DNA from 4 places in the Rhizobium sp. BR 250 genome. Region 1 is predicted to be linked to each of the others. Evidence: predicted binding sites of a transcription regulator. Region 1 holds the regulator's gene; each other region holds the start of a gene.
The links. Region 1 encodes LexA, which represses DNA repair genes until DNA is damaged. Its sites were predicted from a motif close to TGTTCNNNNTGTGTTCNG; they were not measured.

Region 1 (4,669 bases):
CGGTCATCATGACCGCAAACGTCATCGTCCGCTATCTATCGACATCCGGCGGTCTGGATTTTGCGGAAGAACTGCCGACCATGCTATTTCCATGGTTCATCGTCGCCGGCATTACCCTTGCCGCACAGAGCGGCGCGCATATGGCGGTGGAATGGATCTATGACAAGTTCGACGAACGCGGCAAGGTGGGCGTTCTGCTGTTCGCCAATCTCGTCACTGTCGCAAGCTTCATCATTCTCGCGCAGCAGGCGCTTGTCGTCGCCGAGATCGCCGGCGCGGAAATCAGCCCGGTTCTGCAGCTGCCCAACAGCATCGGCTATTATTCCATCGCCTTCGGCGCGGCACTGGTTTCGGTCACCACCGCAACGGCCAGCCTGCGCATTCTCTCCGGCGGCTGGCATGCCCGCCCGCACGGTGCAACCGAGGAGATGCCGCTATGACCATCGTAATGATCATCGCATTTTGTATTCTCATGATGATTGCGGTTCCGGTCGGCTATGCGCTGATCATCTCTGCGGGCGTCGCCGTGCTGTGGAACGGTTACGTGCCGCTTTCGATCGTGGCGCAGCAGGTTTACGACCAGACCCAATCCTTCCCCATGCTGGCGCTGCCATTCTTCATGCTCGCGGGCACGCTGATGCTCGGCGGCAAACTCGGAACCCAGCTTCTGGAACTCGCTTCCAAGGCCATGCAGCGCTGGCGCGGCGGCCCGCTTTCCACGACAGTCATTTCTTCGGTCGTGTTCGGCGGCGTTTCTGGCTCGGCGGTCGCCAATGCCAGTGCGCTCGGTTCAGTGCTTATTCCATGGCAGAAGCGTCAGGGTTACCCTGCCCCTCTGTGTGCGGCGAACAACGCCACCTCGGCGGTCATCGACGTGCTTATCCCACCGTCGATCCCGATGATCCTCTATTCGCTGGTCAGCGGCGTCAGCATCGCCAATCTGTTCATCGCCGGCATTTTGCCGGGCCTGCTCATGGCGGTGGGTTTCATCTTCGTTTGCTGGGCCATCGCTGTGCGGCGGGGCTATGCGGTGCGTGACGAAAGTATCCGCAAGCGCGATCTGGCGCTCCTTGCGTTCCGCAGCCTGCCGGCAATCCTTTTGCCGATCCTGATCATCCTCGGCCTGCGTTTCGGCTTTGCAACGCCAACGGAAGTCGCCGTTCTTTCTGTCGTCTATTCGCTCGTGCTCAGCATCTTCTTTTATCGCGATCTGACGTGGAAGCGTTTCTGCGACAATTTCGTCGAGGCAGGCTCGGCAACCGGCGTCGTCATGCTGGTCATCATGGGAAGTGCCGCGGTGGGCTGGGTCCTCACCTTCGATCAGGCACCCCAGCATTTCGCCACCTGGGTGGCAGAGAATATTTCGAACCCGATCCTGATCATTCTCATGATGAACATCCTGATGCTGATCATCGGCATGCCGCTCGATCTGCCGCCTTCGATCCTGCTGCTCGGACCGATCTTCGTGCCACTGGCCGATATGATAGGGCTCGACCGGGTACAGCTCGGCATGATGATGGTGATCAATCTGGGTATCGGGCTCTACACTCCGCCCATCGGCACCACGCTGTTCATCTCGTCCTCCATTGCCAGAGCACCGCTCGGCGCGACGACGAAGGAATTGTGGCCGTTCTTCACCATGGCGATGCTGCTTCTCATCGCGGTCAGCTTCATTCCTGCGCTCACGATCTACTGAAATTCAGCCCGCAGCAAAACGCTAAGGGAAACCATCGGCCGATTCTCCCCGGCCGGTGGTTTTGGCGTTCGAGACACCTCGCTTAAGTAATCAAATCCGCTTTGTTCACGGTTTCGACGATCAAATCACCATCTGCGATACACCCTTCACGAAATTTTAGGGGATTGCGGAACACATATGGAACATATAGTGTTCGTTCTGTATTTGTTTCGCGACTTCAACGACGATTCTCAAGGGTGTTTTCCTCATGCTCACGCGCAAACAGCAGGAATTGCTTCTCTTCATTCATGAAAGAATGAAAGAGTCCGGCGTGCCGCCCTCCTTCGATGAAATGAAGGACGCACTCGATCTTGCCTCCAAATCCGGCATCCACCGGCTGATCACCGCACTCGAGGAGCGCGGATTTATTCGCCGGCTACCTAACAGGGCGCGAGCGCTGGAAGTGATCAAATTGCCGGAGGCCTACACGCCGGGTGCGAGGCCGCAACGCGGCTTTTCGCCAAGCGTCATCGAAGGCAGCCTCGGCAAGCCGAAGACGCCGGAACCTGCCCCCGCCCCCAAGGCGCCTGCCAACGATCTCGGCGGTGCGGTCACCGTGCCGGTCATGGGCCGCATTGCCGCCGGTGTGCCGATTTCCGCGATCCAGAACAACACCCATGATGTGGCCGTGCCGGTCGACATGCTGGGTTCGGGCGAACATTACGCTCTGGAAGTCAAAGGCGACTCGATGATCGAGGCCGGCATTTTTGATGGCGACACCGTCATCATCCGCAACGGCAACACTGCCAATCCGGGCGATATCGTCGTGGCGCTGGTGGATGATGAAGAAGCGACGTTGAAGCGTTTCCGCCGCAAGGGTGCCTCCATTGCGCTTGAAGCGGCCAACCCCGCTTATGAAACCCGCATTTTCGGGCCGGACCGGGTGAAGATCCAGGGCAAGCTGGTGGGACTGATCCGCCGTTACCATTGAATGGGTGATATCGAGCCCGTCCCTTTCGCGATGGCGAGAGGACGGTCTCTTGTGATGCATGGCCGCCGGTCCGAGGAACGGCGCGTTTACCGCGTTCATGAGGGGACGCACCATCCGTCGGATCGACATGCCGTTTCCTGCGAAGAGCAATTCCAGCTTTCACGCTTGATGTTTCGGTTGCGCTGCAGGCGCAACGGCAAAATGACGCTGGCTGCAATCGCGGAAAAGGCGCATTTCCCTTCTTCGCGAGCCATGGGCAGCCAATCGCCTCGCACCTTTTCGGTCGTCTCCAGGTGGTGATGTGTGTGGAATTCTTTCCCCTGCCCGGCCGCCATTCATCAATCCGGCTTATGGAAGCCATGGATTATTTGCAATATTCCGGACCGCATTGCCGGTATAGAAATGCGCGTCATATCGGGGAGACATGCCATGTACGATCTTTATATCGCCAACAAGAACTATTCCTCATGGTCGCTGCGGCCCTGGATATTGATGCGCACGCTCGGCATCGCCTTTGATGAAAAACTCGTTCCCTTTGGCGAAGACGTCTCATTTTCCAGCTTTTCGCCGACCGGAAAGGTGCCCTGCCTTGTCGATGAGGGCGTGACGATCTGGGAAACGCTGTCGATCGCCGAGTATCTTGCCGAGAGACATCAGGGTGTGTGGGCGAGCGACAAGCAGGCAAGGGCCTGGTCGCGCTCGGCGGCGAGTGAAATGCATGCGGGCTTCTCGTCGCTGCGCAATCTCTATCCCATGTCGGTCGGCATCCGGGTAAAGCCGAAGGGCGGCGACGCCGGGCTTGCGGCCGATATAAAGCGCATCGATGCGCTGTGGAACGAAGGCCTCACGAAATTCGGCGGACCTTTTCTCGCCGGTCAGAAATTCACGGCGGTCGATGCTTTCTTCTGCCCGGTGGCATTCCGTTTCCAGACCTACGGCGCCGACCTCTCGCCGGCGGCCAAAACCTATTGCGACCGGCTGCTCGACCTGCCGGCCATGCGCGAATGGTACGAAGCAGGGTTGAAGGAAATCTGGCGCGATCTGCCCCATGAAGAGGAAGTCGGCGGCATTGGCGAATTGACCGCGGATCTGCGCGTCAAGGCCTGATGGACCACGCTGGCGGCATCATTGTGACGCCGCCAGCAGCCGGGTGACGGCTTCGGGCACCTCATGGTCAAAACGGCCGCTTTTCCAGTCGTAGAAGCGATGTTCGCTCCAAGGCCTGTCGGTTCCCGCGGTTGCCGCGCGCATCCTTCCGACGACCCCGGTTTGATCGCTTCCGGCGAAATTGACCTCCACCGAACCGATGCGCCGTAAAATATCGCGGTTGAGCAGCAAGGCTCCCGAGCGGCATTGCGCAAACGAGGTTCTGCGGGAAACAATGACGATATCGGCAATGTCGCAGGCTTTCCCGGCAAACCGGCCGTCTTCCAGCACAATGATCCACTCGCCGCTTCGCGCGCGCGCCGCACACCAGATGCCTGTCCTGCAGGTAAAGGCTCCCGGCGCAGCGTCCCTCAGGGCAGCCGTCATCTCCCGCGCCACGGCCTTCATCTCTTCCGGCGCAAGCTTCGATTTTGCGCTTAAAGCAACGGTGGTTGCCGGAACTCCCGACTTGAGAAGGACCGGTGAGAGCGGTTTCTCAGGCAATAGCAGCGCCCTCTGCCATTGCTCATAGATGAAGCCCTGCGGCCGCGTTTTTGTGGTATAGACCTTACCCTCGTCCAGAAGGGCGACCAGCCTGCCTTCCTCATGAATAAGCAGATCAGGCAGACCGCGTTGGGCGACCGCTCCGGACAGGCCAAAGGCAAAGAGCAGAAGCGGAATTCCGAGAAGCGCCAGACGGGTGCGCAGCAATGTCAGCAACAGAAAGCCCCCAGAGGCAATGCCGATGAACCAGCCATGCGGCCGCCCGGTCGCAGCGCTGCCGCCCCAGGACGCCACCTCCTGCGCAACCTCGATGACGAGCGCCATGCCAAAACCCATGACCTTCAGGAAAGGCG
Region 2 (4,669 bases), on a different contig from region 1:
GGGCGAAAGCGGCGCGTTGACGATGTTGTTCTTTACGCCGGTCTCGTTCTTGTCACCGCTCCACGGGTAAAGCGGCATCTGGTGGGTGGAACAGAACAGCACGGAGGTATCGTTCCAGAAAATTTCCTGCGTGCCGTTGCCGTGGTGCACGTCCCAGTCGACAATGGCGATGCGCTCCGCCCCATGGGCCTTCTGCGCATGGCGGGCGGCGATGGCCACATTGTTGAAAAGACAGAAACCCATGGCCTTGGCGGTTTCGGCATGATGGCCGGGCGGGCGGGCGGCGACGAAGACATTGTCGGCAGCACCGGTAAACACATCATCCACTGCCGCCATGGCAGCACCGATGCCGGTCAGCGCCGCCTGCAGGCTTTTCGGCGAAACGTAGGTGTCGGCCTCGATGCGGTTGATCTCGCCTTCCTCTTCGGGCACCTGCCGCATGACGGCAAGAAGATGCTCTTCCGGATGCGCCAGAAGCACCGCATCCTCATTGGCCTGCGGCGCCTCTTTCCGGATCAGCCGTTCGAAATTCGGGTGTTCAAGCGCGATGTTGAGTGAGCGCAGCCGGTCCGGCCGCTCGGGGTGGCCTTCGGGCGTGATGTGCTCCAGGAAGATCGGATGTTCGTATAAACGCGTCGCCATTCTTTTCCTCCCGAAGAAAGTGTGTTCAGGCGCGCTGCGGCAGAAGCGGATAACCGGCCATTACGGCGCGGCCGGCCAGCGCCGCAAGTACGGCCTTCAGCGCATCGCCCGGAATGAAGGCGAGCGAGCCCATGAAGGCCTTTTCGAAACCGAGCCCGACGACCAGCGCCAGATAGGTGATGCCGAAAGCATAAAGCACGACGACGCCGCCAATCAGGCTGGCGACGAAGAAACCGACGCCCTGCGCCAAAGCCGACTGGCCGCGATGGACGAATTTTTCCGAGAGAAAGCCCGTCACGAAAACGGCCGCGATCCAGCCGATCAGGAAGCCCGTCGTCGGTGTGGTGAAGATGGAAAGGCCGCCGCGTCCGCCCGAGAGCACCGGCAGGCCGATGGCGGCGATCAGGATCGTCAGCAGAACCGCGAGCGTGCCGCGTTTTGCCCCCAGCACGACACCGGCCAGCATGACGCCGAGCGACTGCGCGGTGATCGGCACCGGAATGAAACCGAGGGTGATCGGCGGCAGAAGCCCGAGTGCGATGATGATGGCGGAAAACAGCGAAATCAGCACAAGGTCGCGGGTCGTCATGGCGCTCAAAACTCCGGATGGTTGTCTGGCGCCAAGCTTTGGCCTCTGAAACCGCGCGCGTCAATGGCGTCGGCAATGGCATCGGCATCCTTCAACGTCATAATGACGAGCGGCACGATGATGGTGGCCATCCGCACGGGCAGGCCGCGCGCCCGGTGTGCGTCGCGCACCGCATGGTAACGGTTGACGATCTCCGGCACGAAGCGCACGACGAGCCCGACCGCAAGCCCGATATCGGCGGCTTTCACCAGCCCCAGCCTTTCGAGCGGTGCCGCGGCACGGGTAATCTCATCCATGAATTGCGAAATGCTGACGGTGATGGTGACGGCGGTGGCGAGAAACGCAAGCGCCGTGAGCCGCAGAAGATTGACGCTCGCATCCTGGGCCGGCAGCAGCAGATAGCTGAAGGCGGCAACAAGGAGGATGGTCAGCATCACCGGCCGCAGCCGCAGACCGATTTCGCGGAAAGAAAGCCGCGTCTCACGCAGGATGAGGGCAGCGAGCCCCACGGCGCTTCCCAGAAGCAGCAGGTCACGGGTAAGGAACAGCGCGATGCTGAAGCCCATGAGCGTCAGGAGCTTGATGCGCGGCGAGACGCGGTAGAGCCAGCCGGTGCCTTCCACATGCAGCGATTTCATCGCGACACCGCCGCGAGATACCGCGCGACCGCTTCTTCGGGGCCGGCGTCGGCAATCAGGGCGCCCTCGTGGAAAACCAGCACGCGGTCAAAACCTTGAAGCAGCGGCAGGTCGTGGGTGATGACGATCAGCGACTGCGACAGCGCGGCCATGGTTTTCTCGACGATTGCCCGGTTTTTGAGATCAAGCTGATTAGTCGGCTCATCGAGAATGAGGATTTGCGGTTCGGTAACCAGCAGGGCCGCCAGCGCCGCAAGCTGCAGTTCGCCGCCGGAAAGCTCATGCGCGCGCCGTTCCTCGAGATGGGAAATAGCGAGCCGGGCAAGAACGGCCTTCACGCGACTTTCGGTTTCCCCCTTGCCGATGCCAAGCCGCTTGAGGCCGAAGGCGATATCGTCCCGCACGATCGGCAGGATGATCTGGTGCTGCGGATTCTGGAAGATGAAACCGACCGTCTGGAGGACCGCTTTTGCGTCTTTCACGGTGTCGAGCCCGTTGACCGACACCTTACCCTCGTTCGGCTTCGTCAGCCCGTTGATCAGCCGCGCGAAGGTGGTCTTGCCCGAGCCGTTGAGGCCGATCACGCCGATGCGCTTCTCCGTCAGCGTCAGAGACAATGGCCGCAAGGCCTGCCGGCCCTCGAAGGCGACACCTGCGGCGTCGAAACGGATTCCCAAGTTTTCCATGCTTTCTCGCATAATCCACGGCGCAACGATTTCCTAGAGCGAACCGCACTGCTTTCATCATCCCGGCCTTGAGCCGGGATCCAGCCGACGCGCGTCGACGCGGCGGAAAGCGTCTTTTCAACCCAGGGACTTGGGCTGGCTGGATACCGGCTCAAGGCCGGTATGACGGGAAGCAGCGGGCATGACCCCGATCCCATCATCAACAGAAGTGAAATAAAGAACAAAAAAAGAACATTGCAATCGCGAAAAAGCCGTTCTACCTTCCCCTCCATGACGATCAAGGTTTCGAACGAAGCGGCAAGGCGGATTTTTCTGGCGCGGCAGGGGCTTTCCTCTCCGCCCGGCAAGGCGCTTTCCAAGGACGGGCTGCTGCAGCTCATCACCGATATCGGTTTTGTGCAGGTGGACAGCATCGGCACGGTGGAGCGCGCCCACCACCAGATCATCTTCTCCCGCAACCAGACCTACAGGCGAGGCCATCTGACCACGCTGCTGGAAAAGGACCGGGCGCTGTTCGAGCACTGGACGCATGATGCTTCCATCCTGCCGACGGAATTTTACCCCTATTGGAAACACCGCTTCCGCCGCCGCGAGCCAATCATTCAGGAGCGCTGGCGCAAATGGCACGGCGAGGGTTTCGATGCGGCTTTCGGCGAAACGCTGGAGCGCATTGCCGCCACCGGCCCGGTTCTGGCGCGGGAGCTGAAGGAGAAGGGGCATCAATCCGGAGGCTGGTGGAACTGGCATCCGTCCAAGACGGCACTCGAATATCTCTGGCACACCGGCAAGCTGGCGATTGCCGGCCGTGTGAATTTCCAGAAGGTCTATGATCTGGCCGAACGGGTCATTCCCGGCGAACATCACGAAACCGAGGTAGAGCACGCCGAATTCGTCGACTGGGCCTGCCGCGAGGCGCTGAAGCGGCTGGGTTTTGCCACCCACGGCGAAATCGCCGCCTTTTTTGATCTCGTCACCCCGCAGGAGGCGCGGGACTGGGTCAAGAACCATCGCGGTGAATTATGTGAGGTCTCGCTCCTCTCCAGCGATGGCGAGAGTGCCCGCCCGTCCTATGCCTTTGCCGGTTTCACCGCAGACCTTTCCGACGTGCCGGAACCCTCCGCCCGGGTTCGTGTGCTGAGCCCGTTTGATCCGCTGTTGCGTGACCGCAACCGCACGGAACGGCTGTTCGGTTTCTATTACCGCATCGAGGTCTTCGTGCCGGAGCCGAAGCGGCAATATGGCTATTATGTTTTCCCGCTTCTGGAAGGCGACCGGCTGATCGGCCGCATCGACATGAAGGCGGACCGCAAGCGCAGCACGCTGGATGTGCGTCGCCTGTGGCTGGAGCCCGGTGTGCGCGCCTCCGCCGGACGGCTGGAGAAGCTCGACGCGGAACTGTCGCGGCTTGCGAAGTTTACGGGAGTGGAGAGCGTGACTTATCTGGAGGGGTGGCGGGAGGAGTAGGGCGGTCGCTCTATCGCAACGTCATCCCAGCCCTTGAGTCAGGACGAGAGCACGGCATTGGCGGCATATTTCTTCTCCCCGCCGGGGAGAAGGTGGCCCGAAGGGTCGGATGAGGGGGCAGCTTGCGATCTATCGCTGACCGCGCCCCCTGATCCCGCTGCCGCGGACTTCTCCCCCTCGGGGAGAAGAAACAAGCGGTACCCGATCGCTTCATATTCACCGACGGGCGGATTGATGCTCGTCCTCAGTGAAGCTTAGAAATCACCCGATATCCGTCGCAGAAATCTTGATGCCGAACCCTTCGAGGCCGACATAATGGCGCTCGCGGGTGGTCATCAGCTTGATGGAGCTGATGCCGAGGTCTTTCAGGATCTGTGCGCCGAGGCCGATTTCCAGCCATTCATTCTCGCGCGAACGGGCCTGCGCATGGGCCTCATCGGGATCGCGTGCCTTGCGGCGTCCGGCCACCTGGCCAACGCCGACGGAGCCTTCGCGCAGATAAACGATGACGCCGCGGCCTTCCTCGGCGATTTTCTGCATGTAATGCCGCACCGGCTGGCGATCGCCGAACACGTCGTCGGCCACGTTTTCCGGATGCAGGCGCACGGGAATGTCGATGCCGTCGCGAATGTCGCCGAAGATCACCGCCA
Region 3 (4,669 bases), on a different contig from region 1:
TTGAAGCGCGATGAGCTGGCCGCCATCCGGCCCGGCATCGAAATGGAGCTGATGCATCGCATCAAGCACGCCTTCGACCCCGCGGGCATCATGAACCCCGGCAAGGTTCTGGTGTCGTAACAGTTCAGCGGAGCAGCTGATAAATACAGGCTTCCCTGCGCTGGCGGGGTGTTTGGGCGGCATCATGCCGCCCATTTACTTACCCGCAGCTGGCGCCTCAACGGGCGCATTCCACCAGTTTTCTAACGCCGCCCCATTGCTCAAACTGGGCTTTCCCCTTGGCGGCAATTTCCTCTCGCCACTTTTTTGCATCGACCGTCGGATGCGTCGTTTTACCAGGGAAAATAACGGTTAAGATGGCGACTGGCCCGTTTCTGGTCTTATCGGCGATCCCCGACTTGGCGCGCATCACGCCTCCATAGTTCACCAGCGGATTATTGCCGATATCCTGATGCAGCCGCACCGAGGCCTCGCCAAGATCACCGCCATCGCCATAAACCGCATAGGCAAATTTTCCCGTCGCCGGACGATAGATGACAGCTATATCGCCATCCTTCACGCCATACCTGCTCACGAAGCTGCTGGAGAGAACCACGTAGGGAATTTCGTTGGCATCCACCCAATGCCTCTGTGTTCCAACAGGACCGTCTGGAACCGGGACGGAGGTTTCCGTGATGAAGGCTTTTCCAGGAAAGGGATCACCAGCTTTCTGGACGATCGGTCTATTGTTCTCGTCTTTGGAAAATCCAAAAATTCTGACTTTTGAGTAATCACCTGTTGCGACGGCTTTTTTCCAGGCTGCACGGCACTTATCCTGCCAGCGATCCGGATCCGTCTTCGGCGTGGAGCCGACCGCCGTCACACCATCGCAGGTGTAGGATAACCCCTTGCCATCGACGAGATAGGAATTCGGAGCACCGTCAGCATCGACTTTGAGTTCCCTGCTCTTAAACACGATCCCCCCGGCCCCACATGCCGCCTGGGACATCGCCGCCGTCGGCGCGACAAGGGTAATGAAACCGCAAAAAACAGTGACAAGCATCGAAGATTTAGAGACTTCACAGAGCATGCGACCCTCCTTTGGAAAACGGGTCGAGACTGCTCTTTATTCCCTCATAAGTCGAGTATAATCTTATAGTATCGCTTAAGTTTAGTGTTCGCTTAGGCTACCATCTCTTTTGGCAAATTGGGAACCAATGCGCCAAAGGCGCCACTGACCTCAGGCCATGGCCCGCAGCGCCCAGGCGGGCACCATTTCCGCATTCAGCCGGCGCGGCTTTTGCGCGCCGACGAGCTGCGTCAGGCCCATGCCCGATTTGGCGATCGAGACGGCATGTTTCTTCGGCAGAAGATATCCATGCTCCAGCGGCGGAACGCGGCGCAGCACGCGGCTAAAGACATTGCGGCGATGATAACGCGACGGCGAAAAGCGGGCCGGCTGCGCGCAGATCGCCACATATTCGAGAATCTCGTCGATCCAGCCTGCCTGCGGGCGCGCGCCGGGCTCTATCAGCAGCAGCCAGCCGCCGCGGGCGGATTGCACGATCTCCTCGATGTCCCACTGCCCATAAAAACGGCAGCCGGCGGCATCGGCGACGCGCGACGACCCATCGCGCGAACCGTGATCGAGGATCACCACATCGCTTACCAGCCCTTCCACGGCCCCGGTGACGAGCGCAGACAGCGTGTGCGCCAGTTCCGGTTCCTGATCCCGGCATTCCATAATCACTGTCAACATAGGCATAGCTCTAACGCATCGCACAATAAATTGCCACTACGCTCATCACGGTAAAAACCACCGCCACCCATTCGAACATGGCCTTCTTCAAACAGGATCCGGAGCCCGCCATCTTCGCCGCAGGCTGTGCGGCATGTCACGAATTCACAATTTTGTTCTTGTATTGTTCTCATTCCTGATGTAGGAATTTAATCATTCGGACGGCGAGGAAACGCCGGTCCGCATGGAAACGGTTTAGGGCGTTGAGCGTGCCTCGATGGGTGTGCAGCGTCCTGGGAGCATCCAGATGAGAAACCATACGCTTTCGGGGCAGGCTGCCTTCCAGCCGAGCCATATGCCGGATATTGCCAATGCGCTCGCCGATGCATCCGGCCTGCGCATCGAGATCGACCGTCGTCGTGGCAGGGGCGCCGGGCTGAACCCGGACGGGCGCTTCGAGACCTTGCAGCACGAGGTTTTCGACGATGGCTGGCAGACGCTCGAAGACATGCCGGAATTCCGCACCGAGGTGCAGGTGGAAAAGCCGCGCAGCATCATCACCCGCAACGAATCGCCCGATATCCCGTTCGACCGCTCCATCAATCCCTATCGCGGCTGCGAGCATGGCTGCATCTATTGTTTCGCCCGCCCCACACACAGTTATATGGGGCTTTCGGCCGGGCTCGATTTCGAATCGAAACTCTTCGCCAAGCCGGATGCGGCAAAGCTTCTGGAACGGGAGCTGGCAAAGCCCGGCTACAAGCCGCGGGTGATCGCCATCGGCACCAATACCGATCCCTATCAGCCGATCGAGCGTGAATGGCGCATCATGCGGCAGATACTGGAAGTGCTAGCCAAGGCCGATCACCCTGTCGCCATCGTCACCAAATCGGCGCTGATCAAGCGGGATATCGACATTCTGGCGCCCATGGCCAAAAAGGGCCTCGCCAAGGTCGGCATTTCCGTAACCACACTGGACCGGAAACTCGCGCGCAACATGGAACCGCGCGCCGCAACGCCGGAGAAGCGGCTGGAGTCGGTCAAGGCGCTGACGGAAGCCGGCATCCCGGTCGCCGTGATGATGGCGCCCATCATTCCCGCCCTCAATGATCATGAGATCGAACGCATTCTCGAGGCCGGCAAGGCAGCGGGCGCCACCGAAGCTTCCTACGTGCTGCTGCGCCTGCCGCTGGAGGTGAGCCCGCTCTTTCGCGACTGGTTGCTGCGCAACTATCCGGACCGTTACCGCCATGTCATGTCGCTGGTGCGCTCCATGCGTGATGGCAAGGATTACGACGCGGAATTCGGCAAGCGCATGAAGGGCGCCGGCCCCTATGCCTGGCAGATCGGCCGGCGTTTCGAGATGGCGACCAAAAGGCTCGGCCTTATTCGCCGCGGCATTCACCTGCGTGACGATCTCTTCGTGCCGCCGGGCGGTGCCGGCGTACAATTGTCGCTGCTTTGAAAACGGGCACGGAAAGCGCTCCCTGATCGAAACCGCCGCATCGGCGTGCCGATATCGGGAAGAACATTATGAGAAGCGCGGCCCTTCGTTTTGGCCGACCACGCTCTCGACGAAATGCCCGGCGGGTTTTCCCTGGCTCGCCGGACATTGCCCCCGGAACCGCCGCCTCGCGTGCGATCATTTTTCCTCCGCCGCCCCGTTGGAGGATCAAAGGTCATGATGACCTGAGGGGCACGGTGAGCCACGCCCCTTGACCCCGGCTCCCCGCGCCTGTCATCGCCCGCTTCCGGGGGCTTGCAGGAGATCGGGTGTGTATGCGAGTTTCGCCGCATGAAACGCACCGCCACACCCGATTCTCCTGCCCTTTTCGATCTTGCCGATACCGGTCCGGATTTTTCCTTCGAACTGGAAGCGAAAAAGAAGGGCCTCTGGCCCGTGGCCGGCACGGATGAGGCGGGACGGGGGCCTTTGGCCGGACCGGTGGTCGCGGCAGCCGTCATTCTCGATCCGGATAATATTCCCAAGGGCATGGACGATTCCAAGAAGCTGACCCGGCAGAAGCGGGAAAGCCTTTTTGTGCAGATCATGGAAACCTCGATCGTGTCCGTCGCCTCCTCCGGCCCCGGCCTGATCGACAGCATGAATATCCTGCGCGCCAGCCTCGATGCCATGCGCCGCGCCGTGCTCGGTCTCGAAATCTCCCCTGCCCTCGTGCTGGCCGACGGCCGCGACAGGCCGCCGGGCATCGCCTGCGAAGCCAAGGCCGTCATCAAGGGCGATTCCCGCTCCCTCTCCATCGCCGCCGCCTCGATCATCGCCAAGGTGACACGCGACCGGATGATGGAACGCGCCGGCGTGGTGCATGCGTCCTATGGGTTCGAAGGCCATGCCGGTTACGGCACGCCGGCCCATCTGCGCGCCATCGAAAGCCACGGCCCCTGCCCGCTGCACCGGATGAGCTTTCGGCCGCTGAAGCGGGATTGATTGCGGCTGAGAATGGAGGTTGAGCGATAACTTCCGTTACTAGGTCGCTGTTCGACGGTCCGGCTTTGGGCACCGAAGAGGAGCTGGTCATCATTCACCCCAACAACTACTTCCGGCCCATTGCCTTCGACTGACTATGCTTCCCTCGACTAAGATGTCCGGGTCTACGAATTTCGTTTCAGGTATGAAACAAGTGTTTCTAATGATACCGTCTGCGGTCTATTAAAGCTCTTTTGCCGTCAACAAATCTTCGATCCGCTGTCTTGTGTCATCATCAGTTTCAAATTCCTTCAGCCGCTTTAATGCAACAACGGCTTCCTGGGGCCATTCTTTTCGATCCCAGCTAGATAGAGCCCGAATTGACATGTTGCGGTTTCTTATCACTGGGCTTTGCAAACCCGCAGAAATGAAGGCCCAACCTTTTCCGGGAAACTTTTCAAGGTCCTGTAAAATGAAATCCAAAGCGGCATGCGCTGAGTATCCCGGGCCGAGGCCCATTTCGG
Region 4 (4,669 bases), on a different contig from region 1:
TCATTTCGATCGTCATTCCCGCAGCCGTGATTGCGGCTGTCTATCTCGTTGGCTTCACACCCGGCGAGGTGTAAGCCGCAGGTTCAGTTGCTGGCAGGAATTGCTTTGGTCTTGCCGCGTTCCATTGCCACCTTCGCCTTTGCTATTAAAAAGCGGATGCCGCGCAGCAGGAACCGGCTGGTTTCCAGATAGGCGCGATAGGGCAGAACGGTGAAATACCGCCAGCGCGGCAGGCGGTAGATGCGCAGATTGTTCTGGATCTGGCTTTCGCCATCCGCATCCTGCGTGGCGCAGAGCGGATAGATGAAGGCCGCCTTCAGGCCGGCGAGATATTCCAGATCGAAGGCAATGTCATAAGCGAGCCGCATGGGAATGAGTTTCGATATCCATTTCCCGGCACGGCGGTTGACGAGGTAGGCCCCCGATCCCTTTTCGCGGGTGAGTGCCACTGCCAGCGAACGGCCATTGGACAACGGGCGGAATGCAAATTTGCGGCCGTTGCTGACCGTCGTCAGCCGCAGCAGATCCCAGTCGCCGCCGTTCAGCACCGCTTCGTCGATGGCGTTCAGAAAATCATTCTCGAAGACAACATCGTCTTCGAGAATGAGGGCGATATTGGCATCGCTCGCCATGAATTTATTGGCGCAGGTGACATGGCTGAGATAGCAGCCGATCTCCGGCGGCGAGGTGCGGCGGCCATGCATGAGCATGTAGGAAATTTCACTGAATTCCGGGATCGGGTAATTCAGCTCCCTGCCATTGACGCCGGCTACACGCTCCGCCTTCAGCCCCAAAGCGTCGAGGCGGGCGTTCATATCGGCGAGGCGCTTGGTGGCGCTATCCATATTGATCAGGAAAACGGCAAGCTTGCGCCGGCTTTTCGGTAATATATGCAAAGCAGTCCTCGCCCGGTTTTTACACCCCTGTTGCAACTCCTTTATTGCAACGACATGACGCGGGCTACGGAAAAAAAGCGGGCTTCAGGCACCTATAGTTGCCGAATCAGGCCTTTTCCACAAATCCATCCAGCACGCGCTTTTGCCCGGCGCGGTCGAAGTCGATGGTCAGCTTGTTGCCTTCGATGGCGGAGATATTGCCATTGCCGAATTTGAGATGGAAAACGCGGTCGCCGACGAAGAATTTCGAGGGCGTGTCGGCCACGGATTTCGCCACCAGCTCGCCGTCGATGGTGCGGGTGCGCGGGCCGCTTTCGCCATAACCGATCCGTTCCACCGCATGGCCGGAGCGGGTGCCCCAATTGTCGCGGGTGGCGTCGCTGCGGTTCTGCTGCGCGCGCTTCCAGCCGGGGGTGGAATAATTGTTGGTAAAGGGATCGGCCTTGTCGAAACGTGACTGGCCATAGCCGCCGCGTCCGCCATAACCGCCGTAATTGCTGTCGGAAGCCGCCACATCAACATGCGCGGGCGGTAGTTCGTCAAGGAAGCGGGAGGGCAGGGTGGATTGCCACAGCCCGTGAATGCGGCGGTTCGACACGAACCAGATATGGCAGAGCTTCTTGGCGCGGGTGATGCCGACATAGGCCAGGCGGCGTTCTTCCTCCAGACCGGAGCGGCCGCCTTCATCCAGCGCCCGCTGGTGCGGGAACAGGCCTTCTTCCCAGCCGGGCAGGAAGACGGTGTCGAATTCCAGACCCTTGGCGGAATGCAGCGTCATGATGGAGACGGCGTCGAGATTCTCGTTCTGCTCGGCATCCATGACGAGCGCGACATGCTCGAGGAACCCGCGCAGGCTTTCGAAGGCTTCCATCGAGCGGATGAGTTCCTTGAGGTTCTCCAGCCGTCCGGGCGCTTCGGCCGTCTTGTCGGCCTGCCACATGGCGGTATAGCCGCTTTCGTCGAGGATTTGTTCGGCGAGCGTGGTGTGTTCGGTGTTTTCCAGCAGGCCCTGCCAGCGGCGGAAATCCTGCACCACGTCGAACAGCGCCTTGCGGGCCTTGGGCTTCAGCTCATCGGTCTCGATGATGTCGGCGGCTGCCGCCAGCATCGGAATATCGCGGGCACGAGCATAGTCGTGCAGGTTACGGATCGTCGTATCGCCGAGGCCGCGCTTCGGCGTGTTGACGATCCGCTCGAAGGCGAGATCGTCGGCCGGCTGGCAGACGAGGCGGAAATAGGCCATGGCGTCGCGGATTTCGAGGCGCTCATAAAAGCGCGGGCCGCCGATGACGCGGTAATTGAGGCCAAGCGTGACAAAACGATCTTCGAATTCGCGCATCTGGAAGGAGGCGCGAACGAGGATGGCCATATCGTTCAGCTTGTGGTTCTTGCGCTGAAGCTGCTCGATCTCCTCGCCGACCGCGCGGGCTTCTTCTTCGGAATCCCAGGCGGCATGCACCACGACCTTTTCATCGTCGGGGCTGCTGCGCTCGGTGAACAGTGTCTTGCCGAGACGGCCCTCATTATGGGCGATCAGATGGCCGGCCGCACCGAGAATATGTTCGGTGGAACGATAGTTGCGTTCGAGCTTGATGACCTTGGCGCCGGGGAAATCTTTGTCGAAACGGAGGATATTGTCCACTTCCGCGCCGCGCCAGCCATAGATTGACTGATCGTCGTCACCGACGCAGCAGACGTTCTGCGGTTCGCCCTTGGCGCGCTGGGCAAGCAGCCGCAGCCACATATATTGCGCCGTATTGGTGTCCTGATATTCGTCCACCAGAATATAACGGAACTTCTGGTGATACTCCTTCAGGATATCCGTATGGCGGCGGAAGATGCTGATCGGATGCAGCAAAAGATCGCCGAAATCGCAGGCGTTCAGCGTTTTCAGCCGGGCCTGATAGGCGGCGTAAAGCTCACGGCCCTTGCCGTTGGCGAAAGCACGGCTGTCACCCTCCGGAATATCCGGCGGCGTCAGTCCCTTGTTTTTCCAGCCGTCGATCATGCCGGCGAACTGTTTGGCCGGCCAGCGTTTGTCATCCAGACCTTCGGCCTGAATGAGCTGCTTGATCAGCCGCACCACATCGTCGGTATCGAGAATGGTGAAATCCGATTTCAGGCCGATGAGTTCGGCGTGGCGGCGCAGCAGCTTGACGCCGATGGAGTGGAAGGTGCCGAGCCAGGGCATGCCCTCGACGGCGCCGCCAATCAGAACGCCGATACGTTCCTTCATCTCGCGCGCGGCCTTGTTGGTGAAGGTCACGGCAAGAATCTCGCGTGGGTAGGCGCGACCGGTGGCAATTATATGGGCGATGCGGGTCGTCAGAACGCGGGTCTTGCCGGTGCCGGCGCCGGCGAGGACGAGAACCGGGCCATCCAGCGTTTCCACGGCTTCGCGCTGTTCCGGGTTGAGACCGGAAAGATACTCGGGGGCGGGCCGTGCCTGATCACGCGCCGCCATGGCGCGGGCAGCAATGCCAAGCCCGCCGCTGCTTTCCGCACCGGCATTGTTCGTCGCCCTGCGCGGCGCCACGGGTTCTTCATCGAAGAACGGCATATCGTCAAAACTGTTGCTCATGCGGCCCAATGTAGTGATTCGGGATATAAAGGCCAGAACCGTGTTCTGCTTTTATTCCGGTATCAACCGTCAAAACGCCTATTCCAAGGCATTTTTTAAGGCTCATGCCTTCCTGTCGGCGTCGAAAGCGGCATCCACGGGCACTTGCAGCGCCACCGCAAGCTGGTTGGTCCTGGCGGCGAGCGCGATCACCCGCATCAGATCGGCGTGCTGTTCCCTGGTCATGCCCTTGGCTTTTGCGGCCGCCGTGTGGGAATGGGCGCAATAGGAGCAGCCATTGGTGACGGACACCGCGATATAAAGCATTTCTTTCACCAGTGGATCGAGCGCCGAAGGTGTGGCCATCACTTCCTTGACCTCGGCCCAGGTTTTTTCCAGTAATTCGGGGTCGAAGGCGAGGTAGAGCCACATATTGTTGATGAAGTCCGATTTGCGGGTAGTGCGGATATCATCGAACACGGCCTTGACGCGTGGATCGGTTTCGGGATTTTGCGTTTTCGTTACGGTGCTCATGGCTTCCTCCGGCTCATTTTCCGGGGGCAGATTATCGCGTTGAAGAATATTTGCGATAAAAATGGCCTTCGCCGTGCCTTCGACGAGAATCCATCACAAATTACAATTACGTAAGAAACGGATTTGTGCGTTGCCTCGTTTCAGACGAGCGGGAATACTGCGCATGTTCCGAAGTGAGTGCTTCAGGGGCGGCTTTGTGCTGCGATGATCGACCGGAGAAATATATGCGGGTCTGGAAACAGGTGGGTGTCAGTCTTGCCGTGGTAGGGGCGGGTCTCTGTCTTTGGGGCGTTTATTCGTCCGAAGGCCGCAATCTGCTTGCCGGCATGGGGCTCGGCAAAACGCCTGCCGGTGCTATTGAACTCGCCGCATCCGGCGCGGGGACACCCGCATCGTCGGGCCAGAATGCCGGCGGCAACCGCCGTAACGGCAATGCCACGCTGGTGGTCACCGCTCCGGTAAAGACAGGCACGGTCAACGACAGGCTGAATGCCATCGGCAATGGCGAGGCGATCCAGTCGGTCGTCGTCATGCCGCAGACCTCCGGCACGCTTTCGGAAATCCGCACATCGTCCGGCGCACGCGTCGTGAAGGGGCAGGTGCTCGCCCGGCTGGATGACGAGGAGCAGGTGATCGAGCGCGACAAGGCGCAGGTCTCGCTGCGCAGCGCCGTTGAAAA

Region 2: the regulator LexA is predicted to act here: its motif matches at 2,772-2,789, upstream of QD336_RS04190 (energy-coupling factor ABC transporter ATP-binding protein).
Region 3: the regulator LexA is predicted to act here: its motif matches at 1,892-1,909, upstream of QD336_RS04340 (PA0069 family radical SAM protein).
Region 4: the regulator LexA is predicted to act here: its motif matches at 3,519-3,536, upstream of QD336_RS07755 (ATP-dependent helicase).

The regions. Positions count from the first base shown of each region.
Region 1 covers NZ_JARWKW010000001.1:420,586-425,254, forward strand. The annotation lists gene QD336_RS02105 (TRAP transporter small permease) at 1-440, shown strand, start outside; gene QD336_RS02110 (TRAP transporter large permease subunit) at 437-1,696, shown strand; gene lexA (transcriptional repressor LexA) at 1,944-2,666, shown strand; gene QD336_RS02120 (hypothetical protein) at 2,762-3,001, opposite strand; gene QD336_RS02125 (glutathione S-transferase family protein) at 3,096-3,773, shown strand; partial or broken gene QD336_RS02130 (ComEC/Rec2 family competence protein) at 3,792-4,669, opposite strand, start outside.
Region 2 covers NZ_JARWKW010000002.1:229,398-234,066, reverse strand. The annotation lists gene QD336_RS04205 (histone deacetylase family protein) at 1-642, opposite strand, end outside; gene QD336_RS04200 (biotin transporter BioY) at 668-1,231, opposite strand; gene QD336_RS04195 (energy-coupling factor transporter transmembrane component T family protein) at 1,237-1,869, opposite strand; gene QD336_RS04190 (energy-coupling factor ABC transporter ATP-binding protein) at 1,866-2,546, opposite strand; gene QD336_RS04185 (winged helix-turn-helix domain-containing protein) at 2,826-4,019, shown strand; gene ribB (3,4-dihydroxy-2-butanone-4-phosphate synthase) at 4,281-4,669, opposite strand, start outside.
Region 3 covers NZ_JARWKW010000002.1:257,659-262,327, forward strand. The annotation lists gene QD336_RS04325 (FAD-binding oxidoreductase) at 1-120, shown strand, start outside; gene QD336_RS04330 (glycoside hydrolase family 75 protein) at 218-1,069, opposite strand; gene QD336_RS04335 (glycosyltransferase family protein) at 1,220-1,738, opposite strand; gene QD336_RS04340 (PA0069 family radical SAM protein) at 2,025-3,182, shown strand; gene rnhB (ribonuclease HII) at 3,513-4,166, shown strand; gene QD336_RS04350 (hypothetical protein) at 4,389-4,669, opposite strand, start outside.
Region 4 covers NZ_JARWKW010000004.1:69,218-73,886, reverse strand. The annotation lists gene QD336_RS07760 (glycosyltransferase family 25 protein) at 84-896, opposite strand; gene QD336_RS07755 (ATP-dependent helicase) at 1,003-3,477, opposite strand; gene QD336_RS07750 (carboxymuconolactone decarboxylase family protein) at 3,580-3,990, opposite strand; gene QD336_RS07745 (efflux RND transporter periplasmic adaptor subunit) at 4,215-4,669, shown strand, end outside.